Regions from separate parts of the Promicromonospora sp. NPDC059942 genome, predicted to be linked through region 1. Evidence: riboswitches for the same ligand, from Rfam matches in the RefSeq annotation. Region 1 holds a riboswitch; the other holds the start of a gene.
What was found. Region 1 has a riboswitch for FMN ahead of pnuC (nicotinamide riboside transporter PnuC). Riboswitches for the same ligand answer to the same signal wherever they lie in the genome.

Region 1 (7,742 bases):
CCACCGGGAGGAACAGCCCGAGCACGTTCGGGTCGAACGACGGCGCGGTGAAGTGCGGCAGGCCGAACCAGTCGGCCTTCGTCACCGGGGAGAAGTCGACCTCGCCGCGCACGCTCGCGAACGCATAGCCGATCACCACGCCGAGCAGGATCGCGAGGCGGCCGATGATCCCCTGGAACAGCACCTGGATCAGGATGATCGAGGCAAGGGTGACCACGGCCGTCAGCGGGGCGAGCTGGAAGTTGCTCCACGCCACCGGCGCCAGGTTGAGCCCGATGAGCGCCACGATCACACCGGTGACCACGGGCGGCATGATGAGCTGGATCCACCGCGCTCCCGCGAAGTGCACCACCACGCCCACCAGTGCCAGGAGGAGGCCGGTGGCGAGGATGCCGCCGACGGCGACGGACTGCCCGCCCGACGCCGTGGCCGCTGTGATCGGCGCGATGAACGCGAAGCTCGACCCCAGGTAGCTCGGCAGCCTGTTGCCCGTGATGAGCAGGAAGGCGATGGTGCCGATGGCCGAGAAGAACAGCGTGGTCGCCGGGTCGAACTTGGTCAGGACCGGCACCAGGAAGGTGGCGCCGAACATCGCGACGACGTGCTGCAGGCCGATCCCGACGGTCCGTGGCCAGCTCAGCCGCTCGTGGGGGGCGACCACCTCTCCGGGTGCGATGCGGGCACCGTCACCGTGCAGCTTCCAGCCGAGTCGCATTGTGTTGTCCTTGATCTCGCAACGGGATTGTCGCGCGGATCCTATAGGTCAACAGGTGCGGCCGGGTCAGCAGGTGCTGCGGTACTCGCTGATCTGCTCGTCCGGCTCCGGGGCGGGGCAGAGGAACCGGGCGTAGCGCTCGTCGTCGTCCACGTAAAGCTTGAGCCACGAGATGCTGTACCGGGCGATGGTCGGGTCGGGGAAGTTCGGCGCGTCGTGCGCCGCGCCGCGCAGCTCCAGGTAGGCCTTGTCGCCGCCGCCCGGGAGCGACTCGTACATCGGCTCGGCGTGCAGGCGCACCCGGGCGACCGTGTCGCGCTCGGCCCCTACCACCAGGGTGGGCGCGCTGACCTCGGGAAACGTCTTGTCCACGTTCCACGGCGTGAGCGGCACGACGGCGCGCAGCGTCGGCCGGTCCTTGGCCGCCTCCAGGCTGCCGCCGCCGCCCATCGAGTGGCCCATCACGGCCAGCCGGGCGGGGTCGATCCGGTCGGCCACCTCGGTGCCCCGCAGCTGGTCCAGCGCGGCGAGGAGCTGGTCGCCGCGACTGGCGGGCGAGTCGCCGCCCGTGAACGTGTCGATGGTCACGACGACGAAGCCCTGGGAGGCGAGCCGCGGGCCGAGCCACGCGATGCTCGCCTGCGTGCCCGTGTAGCCGGGCGAGACGGCGACCGCGCCGAACGTGCCCTCGGAGGTGTCGGTCGGGTAGTAGACGGTGCCGCCGCCGAACCCGACGGCGGCGGCCCGGGAGATGACGGCCGCGCCGACGTCGAACGGGCCCAGCGCCGCCGCGACGCTCGCCTCGGTCGGGTCCGGCCCCCGCCGGAAGCTGTCGACGGCGGAGGCGGCGGGTCCGACGACGAACATCCCGGCGACGAGCGCCGTGGCGGCCAGGGAAGCACGGGCGGCACGAGAAAAGCTCTGCATGACTTCTCCTGGGTGCGTCGCAGGGAGCGGCTGGCACGACCCTAGGGAACATTCACCGCGACGGCCTGCGGAAGCGGACGGGCCGCCCCGCGGTGGCGGGGCGGCCCGGGAGCCAGGCGGAGCGGCGTCAGCCGAGCTGCGACCGCACCTCGCGCGCCACCAGGTCGAGGTGGTCGAGGTCCGCCAGGTCGAGCACCTGCAGGTAGACGCGCTGGACGCCCTCGGCCTCCAGAGCCTTGAGCCGGTCCGCGGCCTCGGCGACGGTGCCGGCGATGCCGTGCTCGCGCAGCTCGCCGGGCTCGCGCCCGATCGCGGCGGCGCGGCGGGTGAACTCGGCCTCGTCCTGGCCGATCGCGGCCACGAGCGCCACCGACTGGACGATCGAGCCGGGCTCCCGCCCGGCGTCGGACAGCGCCTTCTCGACCACCTTGATCCGCGGGCCGATCGCGCTGATCTCCGGGAAGGACTGGTTGTACTCGTCGCCGTACCGCGCGGCCAGCGCGGGCGTGCGGCGCGGGCCGCCGCCCCCGACGAGCACCGGGATCTTCGCCTGCGCGGGCTTCGGCAGCGCCGGCGAGTCGGTGACCTGGTAGTGCTCGCCCGAGAAGGAGAACTTCTCGCCCACGGGCGTGCCCCACAGCCCGGTGACGACGGCGAGCTGCTCCTCCAGGATGCCGAACCGCTTCTCGGGGAACGGGATGCCGTACGCGGCGTGCTCGGCGGCGAACCAGCCGGTGCCGAGGCCCAGCTCCACACGGCCGCCGGACATCTGGTCCACCTGCGCCACCTGGATGGCCAGCACGCCCGGGTGCCGGAACGTCGCCGAGGAGACGAGCGTGCCGAGCCGCACCGTGGACGTCTCGCGGGCGAGGCCGGCGAGCGTGATCCAGGAGTCGGTGGGGCCGGGCAGGCCGTCGCTGTCACCCATGGCGAGGTAGTGGTCGGAGCGGAAGAACGCGCTGAACCCGAGCTCCTCGGTCGCGCGCGCGACGGCGAGCTGGTCGTCGTAGCTGGCGCCCTGCTGGGGCTCGATGAAGATACGCAGGTCGAGAGTCATGTTTCCTCTGGTGCCGGTGGGTCTGGTGCCGGTGGTGGTCAGTCGAACTGGGGGTCGGTGGTGCGCGACCGCTTGATCTCGTAGAAGTACGGGTAGCGCGCCAGCGTCACGGAGGCGTCGAACAGCGCGCCCGCCTCCTCGCCGCGCGGGATGCGCGTGAGCACCGGGCCGAAGAACGCGACGCCGTCGACGTGGATCGTGGGCGTGCCGACGTCGTCCCCGACCGGCTTCATGCCGGCCTCGTGGGACGCTGCGAGCTCCTCGTCGTAGTCCTCCGAGGTGCCCGCCTCCGCGAGCGCGGCGGGCAGGCCGGCCTCGGCGAGCGCCGCGACGGCCACGTCGTCGAAGGCCTTGTCCTGCTGGTTGTGGATGCGCGTCCCGGCGGCGGTGTAGAAGGCCGAGAAGGCCTCGGGGCCGTGGTCGGTCTGCACCGCCGCGGCGATGCGGCCGATGCCCCGGGAGCGCTCGATGCGGGCCCGGTAGTCGTCCGGGATGTCCCGGTCCTTGTTGAGCAGGTAGAGGCTCATCAGCTTGAAGGTGAGCTCGACGTCGCGGATCTGGGCCACCTCGAGGGCCCAGCGCGACGTGATCCAGGCGAAGGGGCACATGGGGTCGACGTAGACGTCGACGACGGGACGGGCTGCGGTCTCGGTCACGCGCAGCAGACTACGCTCAACCGCGTGACCGGGATCCGATGGGGAAGCCTCGCCACCGTCGTGGCCGGCGGGGTGATCTTTCTGGTGTGTCTGGTGGGCGTGCTCCTCGGTCACCCGTGGTCCGCCGTACCCGGTGTTCTCGGCCTGCTGACGGCCGTCCGCGAGGTGCGCTACCTGCGCAGACTGCAGTCAGGGAAGATCTCCGGCAAACGGGAAAATTCGCATCATGAACCGCATTCTTCGCTCAAAGACTCTTCACGGCGCCCGGGGAGCACGCGGTAGCCTGCCTGGCATGACCGCCGTCCGTACCCACACGCACGCACAGGCAGTCGACGCCGCGGTGGACCTGTTCACTCGACAGGGGTACGAGGGAACCACCGTCGAGGAGATCGCCGACGCCGCGAAGGTGAGCCGCGCGACGTTCTTCCGCCGGTTCCGCTCGAAGGAGGACGTGGTCTTCGCGGACCACGAGCTGCTGCTCGAGGAGGTGGTGGTCATGCTGGCCGCGACCCGCCCCGACGCGCGGGCGAGCGAGGAGTCCGGCCACGACCTGGGGCGCGCCTGGGACCCCGACGTCGACCCGTACCTCGAGGTGTGCCGTGCGGCGCGCATGGTGTTCGACCACCACGTGGGCCAGCGCGAGACCTCCCTGGCCCGGTACGCGCTGCTGCAGCAGGTCCCGGCCCTGCGCGACCGCGAGCTCATCACCACGCACCGCTACGAGCGGGCGTTCACGCACTACCTGCGCGACACCCTGCCGCCCGAGCGCTCCGCCTCCACGGCGTCGATCGCGTTCGCGGCCTCGGTGGTCGCGGTGCACAACGCGATCCTGCGGCGCTGGCTGCGCACGCCGTCGCTCGAGCTGCGGCCCGAGCTGGAGGAGGCCTTCGCCGACCTGCGCCGGGCCGCCGTGCTCGGCACCGCCGCCAGCCCCCTGGCCGACGACGGCACCCCGGTCACACGCCGCGTCGTCGTCACCGTCGTCGAGGGCGTGGCCGGGCCCGACGAGGTGGCCCGCGCCGTCCGGGACGCGCTGGTCTGACACCCGGGGCCTGCGGCGCTTCCGGCCGGGAATGCCGTCGTGGCATCCTGTGTTCCGCTAGACATCGTGCAGCAGCAGTTGCACACGTGCTCCGGGGTCGGTGAAATTCCGAGCCGGCGGTAATAGTCCGCGACCCGGGTGCTCCTTCGGGAGAACCCGGTTGACCTGGTGGAACTCCAGGACCGACGGTGAAAGTCCGGATGGGAGGAAGCACGTGCGGCGCGCGCCGTCGACCCCTCGGGGTCCCGGCACCGCACCGTCGTCGGCGCCCTCGTGGCGCGCCGGCCCTCACCCCGGAGTCCAGTGTGCGGACTTCGGAAGAGGGAAGAGACATGGACTGGTTCCGCGCCGCCTACGACGCGACGTTCCTGGTCGGCGACCAGCAGATCTACTGGCGCGAGGTCATCGGCAACCTGTTCGGCCTGGCCTCCGCGCTGGGCGGCCTGCGCCGCAAGGTGTGGGCGTGGCCGGTGGGCATCGTCGGCAACATCCTGCTCTTCACCGTCTTCATGGGCTCCTGGTTCGGCGAGACGGGCCGGGCGGACATGCTCGGCCAGGCCGCCCGCCAGATCATGTTCATCGCGGTCTCGATCTACGGCTGGTACCGCTGGCGGGAGACCCAGCGGGCAGGCGGGGCCGGCACGGTCGCCGTGCACCCGCGCTGGGCCTCGTGGCGGGTCCGGATCGGCCTCGTGACCGGGATGCTCGCCGGGACCCTGCTCCTGACCCCCCTCTTCCGCGCCCTCGGCTCGTACGAGCCGGTCTGGGCCGACGCCTGGATCTTCACGGGCTCGGTGCTCGCCACCTACGGCATGGCCAAGGGCTGGGTCGAGTTCTGGCTGATCTGGGTGGCCGTCGACCTCGTGGGCGTCCCGCTGCTCTTCTCCGCCGGGTACTGGGCCACCGCGATGATGTACGTGATCTACGGCGCGTTCACGCTGTTCGGCTTCTTCGCGTGGTGGCGCATCAGCCGCCGGGAGAACGCCGGCCCGGACCGCACGGCGGTCGCGACCGCCTGATCGCGTACCGTCGGCGCTCGTGAACGCACAGGAGCGCACGGCCAGGATCGGGATCGTCGGCTCGGGCTTCCGCGCCCGCACCATGCTGCGGGTGCTGCACGCCCTGCCGGACCGCTTCGAGGTGGCCGGGATCGCCACCCGCAACGCGGCGGACCGCGCGGCCCTGGCGACGCGCGGCCTGCCGGCCGCGAGGCTGCCGGGGCTGCCCGCCCCGGCCTTTGCCACCGTGCGGGAGCTGCTCGACGGCGGCGCCCCGGACCTGGTGCTGCTGACCCTCCCCGCGGGCGCGGCCCAGCCGGTGATCCGCGACCTGGCCGCCGCCGGCGTCCCCGTGCTCACGGAGACGCCGGCGGCCGGCACGGTCGGAGAGCTGGCCGCGCTGCAGCAGCTCGTGGACGACGGCGCCTGCGTGCACGTGGCCGAGCAGTACCACCTGGAGCCGCTGATCGAGGCCCAGCTCGCGGTCGCGGCGTCCGGCCGGCTCGGCGCGGTGACCGACGCGCACGTCGCGGTGGCGCACGACTACCACGGCCTCAGCGTGCTGCGCCGCGCCCTGGGCGCCGGCTTCGAGGACGTCGAGATCACGGCCCGGCGCGACGCCCGCCGGGTGCTGCCGAGCCCCAGCCGGGCGGACGACCCGGACGACCTCACCCTGGTCGACACGGTGCACGCGACCGCGTGGCTGGACTACGGCGACCGCCTCGGCACCTACGAGTTCGACGACGTCCAGTACCGCTCCTGGGTGCGCTCCCCCGCGCTGCTGGTGCGCGGCGAGCGGGGCGAGCTGCGCGACGACGTCGTCCGCACGATCGGCGCCGACGGGCAGCCGCGGCGCTCCACGCTGGAGCGGGTGGCCGCGGGCGGGGCCGGCAGCCACGAGGGCCTGTTCCTGCGCGGGTACACGCTCGACGGCGAGTGGCTGCACCACAACGCGTTCCGCCCGGCCCGCCTGCCCGACGACGAGCTGTCGATCGCGCGCATCGTGGCCGACATGGCCGACCACGTGCTGCACGGGGCGGCGGCGCCGTACTCCGTGGCCGAGGCGGCGCAGGACCAGTACCTCCAGCTCGAGGTGCGGCGCGCCGCGGCGTCGGGCGAACGGGTGCGGACCCGGCCGCAGCCGTGGGCGCACGGACGCGCCTGCCACCACGCCGAGGCGCCGATCGGGTGAGACGTAGTATCGCTTGACCTGAGATCCGGTACCGGCGCACCATGGGGAGCATGACTCAGACCCCAGGAGTGACGGCGCCCGACTACGACGTCACGCAGCCGCTCGACATCGACTTCGCCGGCGCCTTCGCCGACATCACGGCGGAGGAGCGGGCACAGCAGCTCGCCGTCCGCCAGTTCGTGCAGGACGAGGTGCTCCCCGTCATCGACGGCTACTGGGAGCGGTACGAGGTACCGATGGACCTGGTCAAGCGCATGGCCGAGCTGGACTTCCTGCGGGACGGCGTGGACGTGCCCGGCTTCCCGAAGATCTCCAAGATGGCCGAGGGCCTGTCCGCGATGGAGATGTCGCGCGGCGACGGCTCCGTGACCACCATCTGCGGCGTGCAGGGCGGCCTCGCGCTGCGCTCGATCGTGATGCTCGGCTCCGACGAGCAGATCGAGAAGTACGCCGGCCCGATGGCGCGCGGCGAGATCCTGGGCGCCTTCGCCCTCACCGAGCCCACGCACGGCTCGGACTCCGTGGGCCTGGAGACCTCTGCGGTCAAGGAGACGCGCGACGGCGTCGAGGGGTACGTGATCAACGGCGAGAAGAAGTGGATCGGCTTCGGCTCGATCGGCGACATCTCCGTGGTCTGGGCGCGCGGCGAGGACGGCCAGGTCCACGGCTACATCGTGCCGCAGGACACCCCCGGCTACGAGGCCACGACCATCCAGGGCAAGCTCTCCCTGCGCGCCATCCACCAGGCCCACATCGTGCTGGACGACGTGTTCGTGCCGGCCGACGCCCTGCTGCCGAAGTCGCGGTCGTTCAAGGACACCGGCCGGGTGCTGTTCGCCACGCGGCTCGGCGTGGCCTGGGGCGCCGTCGGGCAGGCCATCGCCTGCTACGAGACCGCCGTGGCCTACTCCAAGCAGCGCGTGCAGTTCGGCCGCCCGCTCGCGGCGAGCCAGATGGTGCAGGAGCGCCTCACGAAGATGCTGTCGATCCTCACGCAGATGCAGCTCCTCGTGAAGCAGATGACGCGGCTCGACGAGGCCGAGCAGCTCACCGGGCCGCGGGCCTCGCTCGCCAAGTACACCTGCACGCGCGGCGCCCGTGAGATCGCGTCGATCGCCCGCGACCTGCTCGGCGGCAACGGCATCCTGTTGGAGA
Region 2 (7,742 bases), on a different contig from region 1:
CCGTGAGCGAGTCCGGGCTGGACGTGTGGATCCAGGTCGACGGGGGAGTGTCCCGGGAGACGATCGAGCGTGCGGCCGACGCCGGCGCGAACGTCTTCGTGGCTGGCTCCGCGGTGTACGGGGCCGAGGACATCCCGGCCGAGATCGCGACGCTCCGCGAGCTGGCGACTAAGCACACCCACTGACGGCCCTCGCCCGTCCCCGCCCGACCCCGGCCGCTGAGTGCTGGGTATTTGTGTCTTTTCCTGCCGCAGCAGCGCAAATACCCAGCACTCAACGCTTGTCTTCGCTCGGTTTCTGGTTGGAAATAGTGTGCCAAGCGCCTTTGATTGCCCGCACCGGTCCGCGCGCGGCGCACCGATCCGCCCCGGTGGGGGAGGGCGGCGGCTCGTACTTTCGGCCGGGCGGAAGACCGGTCCTTGGGCCGATGACCTCGCTCGACCGGGCCGGGATGCTCGGTACATGACGACACCCGACGCGGTACCTGACGCGGCACCCGGCGTGGCAGCGGCTCCCGGGGCCGCACCCGACACCGCATCCATGACGACGTCCGTGACGCCGTCCCGGCGCGCCCGGCGCCACACCTGGCTCGTTCCTGCGGGCCTGCTGCTCCTGTCGGTGATCCCGGCGCTCGGCGGCTCCGCGCGGCTCGCGGAGCTCGCCTCCGACCCGGTGCTGACCGAGGAGAACGCGCGGTTCGTGACCCAGCCGCTGCCCGTCGTCGTGCACATCGTGTGCGTGACCGTCTACAGCATGCTGGGCGCCTTCCAGTTCGTGCCGGCCCTGCGCCGCCGGCGCTGGCACCGCTGGGCCGGGCGGGTGCTCGCCCCGGCGGGCGTCGGCGTCGCCCTGACCGGGCTCTGGATGACGGCGTTCTACGACCTGCCGGTCAAGGACACGGTCGTGGTCAACGGCATGCGTTACCTCGTGGGCACCACCATGCTGGCGGCGATCGCGCTGGGGGTCCGGGCGGCCCTGCGCCGCGACTACGCCACCCACTCCGCGTGGATGACGCGCGCGTACGCGCTGGCCATGGGCGCCGGGACCCAGGGGCTGCTGCTCGGGCCCCTCGTGCTGGTCACGGGGAGCCTGGACCCCGTGACCAACTCGATCGGGCTGACCGCCGGCTGGGTGATCAACATCGCGGTGGCCGAGTGGGTGATCCACCGGCGCCGGCTCCGGGAGCGCGCGTGACCCGGCGCCGCCTCCGGGAGCACAGATGACGGGAGCGCGTGTGACGCAGACCATGGCCGCGCGCGACGCGACCTGTGGCATGCTGGCGAGCAGCAGTACGCACACACGTGCTCCGGGGTCGGTGTAATTCCGAGCCGGCGGTTATAGTCCGCGACCCGCGTCCGTCCGCAAGGACGGGCCGGTTGACCTGGTGGAACTCCAGGACCGACGGTGAAAGTCCGGATGGGAGGAAGCACGTGCGGCGGAGCCGTCCCCTGGGACGCGCTACGTCGTGACGTCGTGCGCGCGAGCAGAGCCTTCGGGCTCCTGACTCGCGTACCCGTCGTCCACCCCCGGAGCGCCGACGCTCGGGGAGGACGGCATGAATCAGGCACCGATCGGACCGGACGGTCTCCAGGCCGCGATGCGCCGCGCCCTCGCGCTGGCGCGGCTGGGCCCGGCGTACGGGCCCAACCCGCGCGTCGGCTGCGTGCTCCTGGATTCCGACGGCGGCACCGTCGCGGAGGGTTACCACCGCGGCGCCGGCACGCCGCACGCCGAGGCCGCCGCCTTGGCGGACGCCCGGTCCCGGGGTGTGGACCCGCGCGGCACGACGGCGGTCGTGACCCTGGAGCCCTGCGCGCACCACGGCCGCACCGGCCCCTGCGCGGACGCCCTCATCGAGGCGGGCGTCGCCGCGGTGCACGTCGCGGTCGGGGACCCGAACCCCGTCGCGACGGGCGGCGCGACCAGGCTCCGTGACGCGGGCATCCCGGTGTCCGTGGGTCTGCTCGCCGACGACGGCGAGGAGCTGCTGCGGCCCTGGCTGCACGCGGTCCGCAGCGGCCGCCCCTACGTGACCCTCAAGCTCGCCACCAGCCTCGACGGCCGGGTCGCCGCCGTGGACGGGACCAGCCGCTGGATCACCGGCGACCGGGCCCGCGCGCACGCCCACACGGTCCGCGCGCAGGTCGACGCGATCGCCGTCGGCTCGGGGACTGCCCTCGTCGACGACCCGTCGCTGACCGCCCGCCGGGCCGACGGCAGCCTCTTCGAGCACCAGCCGCTCCGCGTGGTCCTCGGCCGCCGCGAGGTGCCCGACGACGCCCGCCTGCGCGGGCCCGGCGGCCCGCTGCTGCACCTGCCCACCCACGACCTCGACGCCGCGCTGCGCGAGCTCGGCGGCCGGGAGGTGCGCCAGCTGCTCGTGGAGGGCGGCCCCACGCTGGCCACGGCGCTGCTGGCCGCGGACCTCGTCGACGAGCTGCACGCCTACGTCGCCCCGGTGCTGCTCGGCGTGGGCGCCACCGCCGTCGGCGACCTCGGCGTGACCACCATCGGTGAGGCCGCGCGCTTCGCCACCGGGGACGTGACCCGGCTGGGCGACGACGTGCTGCTGGTCGCGCGTCGCCTCAAGCCCGCTGAGGCCCAGCCTCCGCAAGACCAGCCCTCTGCAGACAACACAGCGGCAGACAACACCGCGGCAGACAACACCGCGGCAGAGCAGACCGCAGCCCATTCCGCTCAGGACGGCCGCCCCGGCCGGCGCACCCAGGAGGAGATCTGATGTTCACCGGAATCGTCGAGGAGCTCGGCTCCGTCGTCGCGCTCGTCCGTCCCGACGGCCCGGCCGGCGCCGACGCCAACCCCGATACCGACGCCGTCGCGCCCGATACGGTCGCGCCCGACGCCGTCCTGACCGTCGCGGGGCCGCTCGCCACGTCCGACGCCCGTCCCGGCGACTCGATCGCCGTCGACGGCGTCTGCCTGACCGTCACCTCCGTCGCAGACGGCGCGTTCGTGGCCGAGGTGATGCCCGAGACACTGCGGCGCACGTCGCTCGGCGGCCTGGTGCCCGGCGCCCGGGTCAACCTGGAGCGGGCGCTGCCTGCGAACGGCCGCCTGGGCGGGCACGTGGTCCAGGGGCACGTCGACGGCGTCGCCGTGCTCGTGCGGCGGACGCCCGGGCCGCGCTGGGACGACCTGGAGTTCTCCGCCCCCGCCGCCCTGACCCGGTACGTCGCGGAGAAGGGTTCCGTGGCGCTGTCGGGGGTCTCGCTCACGGTGACGTGGGTGTCGGACGACGGGTTCGGCGTCTCGCTCATCCCGACCACGCTCGCCGCCACCACGCTGGGCCGGCTGGTCCCGGGGGACTCCGTCAACGTGGAGGTCGACGTGCTCGCGAAGTACGTCGAACGCCTCATGGCGAACGGGGTCGCGCGATGACCGGCGTGCGGGCGGCGGACCGCGCGACCACGGATGCAGATGGCACGGAAGCGCTTGGCACGACCGCTGCGACCACAGAGGCTGTGACCACGGGACTCGTCGAGCGCGCCCTCGCCGAGCTCGCCGCCGGGCGGCCCGTGCTGGTGGCGGACGACGCCGGCCGGGAGAACGAGGTGGACGCCGTGCTGGCTGCCGGCGTCGCCACGGCGGAGTGGGTGGCGTGGACCGTGCGGCACTCGTCGGGCTACCTCTGCGCGCCCATGCCGGCGCACCGGGCCGACGCCCTGGAGCTCCCGCTGATGGTGGAGCGCAGCGAGGACCCGCGCGGCACGGCCTACACGGTGTCGGTGGACGCCGTGGGCGTGTCCACGGGTATCTCGGCCGCGGACCGGGCGCTGACGCTGCGGGTGCTCGGTGACCCGGGCTCGGGCGCGCGCGACCTGATCCGGCCCGGGCACGTGCTGCCGCTGCGGGCCCGCCCCGGCGGTGTGCTGGAGCGGGCGGGGCACACCGAGGCCGCGGTGGACCTGGTGCGGCTGGCGGGCAGCACGACGGACACGGTTCCCGACCTCGGCGAGGTGGGCGCCATCGCCGAGCTGGTCCGGGACGACGGCGCCATGATGCGCCTGCCCGAGGCGCAGGCCCTGGCGCGGGAGTACGGGCTCGTCGTGCTGACGGTCGCCGACCTGGTCGCGTGGCGGCGGGAGCACGATGTTTCGTCGGCCGCGGCCGAGGAGCTCGGCACCGCGGAGCTCGGCACCGCTGAGTTCGGCACCGCGGAGATCGGCACCGCAGAGCCGCGCACGCCGATCTCAGGTGTTCCGGGCGCCAACCGTCGCACGGACCCCTGGGTGGAACGGGTCGCGGAGGCCGCCCTGCCGACCCAGTACGGCGACTTCCGGGTCGTGGCGTACCGCGACCTCCGTTCGGGCGCGGAGCACCTGGCCCTGACGCCGGTGGATCCGGCTGCGGCCCCGGCTACGGCTGCGGCTGCGGCTACGGCGACTGCGGCCCCGCTGGTGCGAGTGCACTCCGAGTGCCTCACGGGCGACGGCCTGGGCTCCCTGCGCTGCGACTGCGGCCCGCAGCTCGAGGCCTCGCTGCGGGCGGTGGCCGCCGAGGGCGGCGCCGTCGTGTACCTGCGCGGGCACGAGGGCCGCGGGATCGGTCTCGCGGCCAAGATCCAGGCGTACGCGCTGCAGGACGCCGGGCTGGACACCGTGGAGGCCAACGTCGAGCTGGGGCTGCCGGTGGACGCGCGTGAGTACGGCGCGGCGTCGGCGATCCTCGCGGACCTCGGCCTGGACGGGGTGACCCTCCTGACCAACAACCCGGAGAAGGTGACGGGCCTGCGCGCGGCCGGCACGGACGTCGTCGGGCGGCGTGGGCTGGTGGTGGGGCACGGCGTGCACAACCACCGCTACCTGGAGACCAAGCGGCTGGTGATGGGGCACTACACGAACGACCACGCGAGCCAGAGCCAGAGCCAGAGCCAGAGCCAGTACGAGAACGAGCACCAGAACCAGAACGAGCACGAAGGAGCATGCGCATGAGCGGGGCAGGAGCACCGAAGGTGACGGTCGACGGTACGGGGCTGCGGGTCGTGGTCATCGCGGCGAGCTGGCACGAGCAGGTGATGGACGGCCTGCTGGCCGGCGCGCGGCGGGCCCTGGCGGCGTCGGGCGCCGAGTGGACGGAGCTGCGGGTCCCGGGCTCGTTCGAGCTGCCGGTGGCCGCGGCGCGGGCGGCCGGGGTGGGCGGGGGACCGGCCGCGGACGCCGTCGTCGCGCTGGGCGTCGTGATCCGCGGGGGCACGCCGCACTTCGAGTACGTGTGCTCGGCGGCGACGTCGGGCCTGACGGACGTGAGCGTGCGCACCGGGGTGCCGGTCGGTTTCGGTGTGCTGACGTGCGACACCGAGCAGCAGGCGCTGGACCGCGCCGGTCTGGAGGGGTCGAGCGAGGACAAGGGGGCGGAGGCCGTGGAGGCGGCGATCGCGACGGCGGTGACGCTGCGGAGCCTCGCGGGCACCGCGGTCTGACTTCGGCCGGCTGGGCTGACGCGGCCGGCCGACGTGCACGGGCGCCGTCCGAACCCCTCGGACGGCGCCCACATCTCTTTCGATACCTGTGGTCTCCCGAGATTAATAGTGTGCCAAGCGCCTAAAGACCACCCGAGACCGGGTAAGACGACTCACCAACCAGCCACAAGAACGGGCCTGGAAAAACAGGGCGCGCGAAAGAGTGGGCGCGCTCGGCACATTGGCCGGGCATGAGGACATCACGCGCCCGGCGCGCAGCGGCGGTACTGGTGACGACGGCTCTGACGGGAGCGATGGCGGGCGGCCTGGTGGGCTGTGCCGATCCAAGACAAGCCGGCGGCTCGCCGGCCCCGGCTGAGGGCACAGCTGGGGGAGCCGCCGGGGGAGAGTCGGAAGAAGCACCCGAGGAGACCTCCGACGACCTGCTCGAAGGATTGCCCGGAGGCGGCGTGGCGTGCGTCGACTGGGTGCGCTTCCTTGATCCGGTCGATGCCGCTTCCGACGCCGGCGCCGTGCTGCTCGGCACCGTGGTGGAGCGGGACGGCACCGCGCGGGTGTTCGGCGTGAAGGCGCACCGCTGGCTGTTCCAGGTGGACGAGGTGCTGGAGCGGCCTGCCCCCGGCGACTCGGGCGTGCACCCGGGCGCGGAGCCGCCGCCCGAGCTCGAGGTCTCGGCGGGGGAGCAGATCTCGATCGTCTCGACGCCGGAGACGTGCGGGGGAGCGGACAACCCGTATCCCGGCGGCGACCCGCTCGACCCGGCCACGCACAGCGGCACCAACACTGGCGCAGGCGGCGGCACGGGCAACGTGATCGTGCTGCTGTCCGGCTCCACGGACGACGGGTCGACGGACGAGCCGGTGGGCTTCCAGCTCCTCACGCCGTACCAGGGGGTCGTGGTCCCGGAGGCCGACGGATCGCTGCCGGCGGAGTGGCCGACGACCCCGTGAGCGGTCCCGCGCGCGTCCTTCGGCGCGCCGCGCCGAACGAGAGTCTGGCCACAACGTGGGACGGCAAGCGGTAGTGCCCCCCTCGCCCGACTAGGCTGGGCAGGTGAAGACCTTCGAGACCCTGTTCGCCGAGCTGACCGAGAAGGCCGAGACCCGTCCCGCGGGTTCGGGCACCGTGGCCCAGCTGGATGCGGGAGTCCATGCGATCGGCAAGAAGGTCGTGGAGGAGGCCGCAGAGGTCTGGATGGCGGCCGAGTACCAGTCGGACAGCGAGACCGCGGAAGAGATCTCGCAGCTCCTGTACCACCTGCAGGTCCTGATGGTCGCCAAGGGACTGACCCTCGAGGACGTGTACACGCATCTGTGACCCGGCCCCGGGAGGGCTCGACCACGACGGTCGAGCCCTCCCGGGAGAACCGGGTCCACCGATCCGTCGTACACCCCAGAGAGGAACCAACCACATGCTGCGCATCGCCGTCCCCAACAAGGGTGCCCTGTCCGGCCCCGCCTCCGAGATGCTGAGCGAGGCGGGCTACCGCCAGCGCCGGGACACCCGCGAGCTCGTGCTCGCCGACCCCGAGAACGACGTCGAGTTCTTCTTCCTGCGCCCGCGCGACGTCGCGGTGTACGTGGGGACCGGAACGGTCGACGTCGGCATCACCGGCCGCGACCTGATGCTCGACTCGGGCGCGGACGCCGTCGAGCACCTGGGCCTCGGGTTCGCCCGCTCGACCTTCCGCTACGCTGCGCCCGCCGGGCCCGGTGCGACCGACCCCGTGACCGAGGTCGCGGACATCGCCGGCCGCCGCGTGGCGTCGTCGTACACCACGCTCGTGGCCCAGCACCTGGCGAAGCAGGGCGTCGAGCCCGCCGCGATCGTGCACCTGGACGGCGCCGTGGAGTCGAGCGTGCGCCTCGGCGTCGCGGACGTCATCGCGGACGTCGTGGAGACCGGCACCACGCTGCGGGCCGCGGGCCTGGAGGTGTTCGGCGAGCCGATCCTGCGCTCCGAGGCCGTGCTGATCCGGCAGTCCGACGCCGAGCCACCGGCCGGCCTCGATGTCCTGACCCGCCGCCTGGAGGGCGTGATCACCGCCCGCGAGTACGTGCTGATGGACTACGTGGTCCCCGAGTCCCGGCTGGAGCAGGCCGTGGCGATCACGCCCGGCAAGGAGTCCCCGACGGTCTCGGCGCAGCACCACAGCGACGCCCGCGCGGTGCGCGTCATGGTGCCGCGCAGCGAGACCAACCGGATCATGGACGCGCTGTACGACGTCGGGGCGCGCGCCATCATCGTGACCTCGATCCACGCCTCGCGGCTGTAGGACCGATGGGCGCCGGGTCGGGGAGCA

Region 2: another riboswitch for FMN. It lies ahead of ribD (bifunctional diaminohydroxyphosphoribosylaminopyrimidine deaminase/5-amino-6-(5-phosphoribosylamino)uracil reductase RibD); the one in region 1 lies ahead of pnuC (nicotinamide riboside transporter PnuC).

Annotation. Positions count from the first base shown of each region.
Region 1 is NZ_JBHWLR010000015.1:84,978-92,719, reverse strand. Features, by position in the region: gene ACFV9Q_RS21945 (uracil-xanthine permease family protein) at 1-715, opposite strand, end outside; gene ACFV9Q_RS21940 (serine aminopeptidase domain-containing protein) at 782-1,642, opposite strand; gene ACFV9Q_RS21935 (LLM class F420-dependent oxidoreductase) at 1,770-2,699, opposite strand; gene ACFV9Q_RS21930 (DsbA family protein) at 2,738-3,355, opposite strand; gene ACFV9Q_RS21925 (hypothetical protein) at 3,380-3,637, shown strand; gene ACFV9Q_RS21920 (helix-turn-helix domain-containing protein) at 3,648-4,397, shown strand; FMN riboswitch at 4,480-4,615, shown strand; gene pnuC (nicotinamide riboside transporter PnuC) at 4,730-5,416, shown strand; gene ACFV9Q_RS21910 (Gfo/Idh/MocA family protein) at 5,436-6,587, shown strand; gene ACFV9Q_RS21905 (acyl-CoA dehydrogenase family protein) at 6,638-7,742, shown strand, end outside.
Region 2 is NZ_JBHWLR010000022.1:32,294-40,035, forward strand. Features, by position in the region: gene rpe (ribulose-phosphate 3-epimerase) at 1-185, shown strand, start outside; gene ACFV9Q_RS25240 (DUF2306 domain-containing protein) at 463-1,194, shown strand; FMN riboswitch at 1,298-1,434, shown strand; gene ribD (bifunctional diaminohydroxyphosphoribosylaminopyrimidine deaminase/5-amino-6-(5-phosphoribosylamino)uracil reductase RibD) at 1,556-2,740, shown strand; gene ACFV9Q_RS25250 (riboflavin synthase) at 2,740-3,399, shown strand; partial or broken gene ACFV9Q_RS25255 (3,4-dihydroxy-2-butanone-4-phosphate synthase) at 3,396-4,037, shown strand; partial or broken gene ribA (GTP cyclohydrolase II) at 4,263-4,952, shown strand; gene ribH (6,7-dimethyl-8-ribityllumazine synthase) at 4,949-5,440, shown strand; gene ACFV9Q_RS25270 (hypothetical protein) at 5,671-6,390, shown strand; gene ACFV9Q_RS25275 (phosphoribosyl-ATP diphosphatase) at 6,494-6,757, shown strand; gene hisG (ATP phosphoribosyltransferase) at 6,852-7,715, shown strand; gene ACFV9Q_RS25285 (PH domain-containing protein) at 7,721-7,742, shown strand, end outside.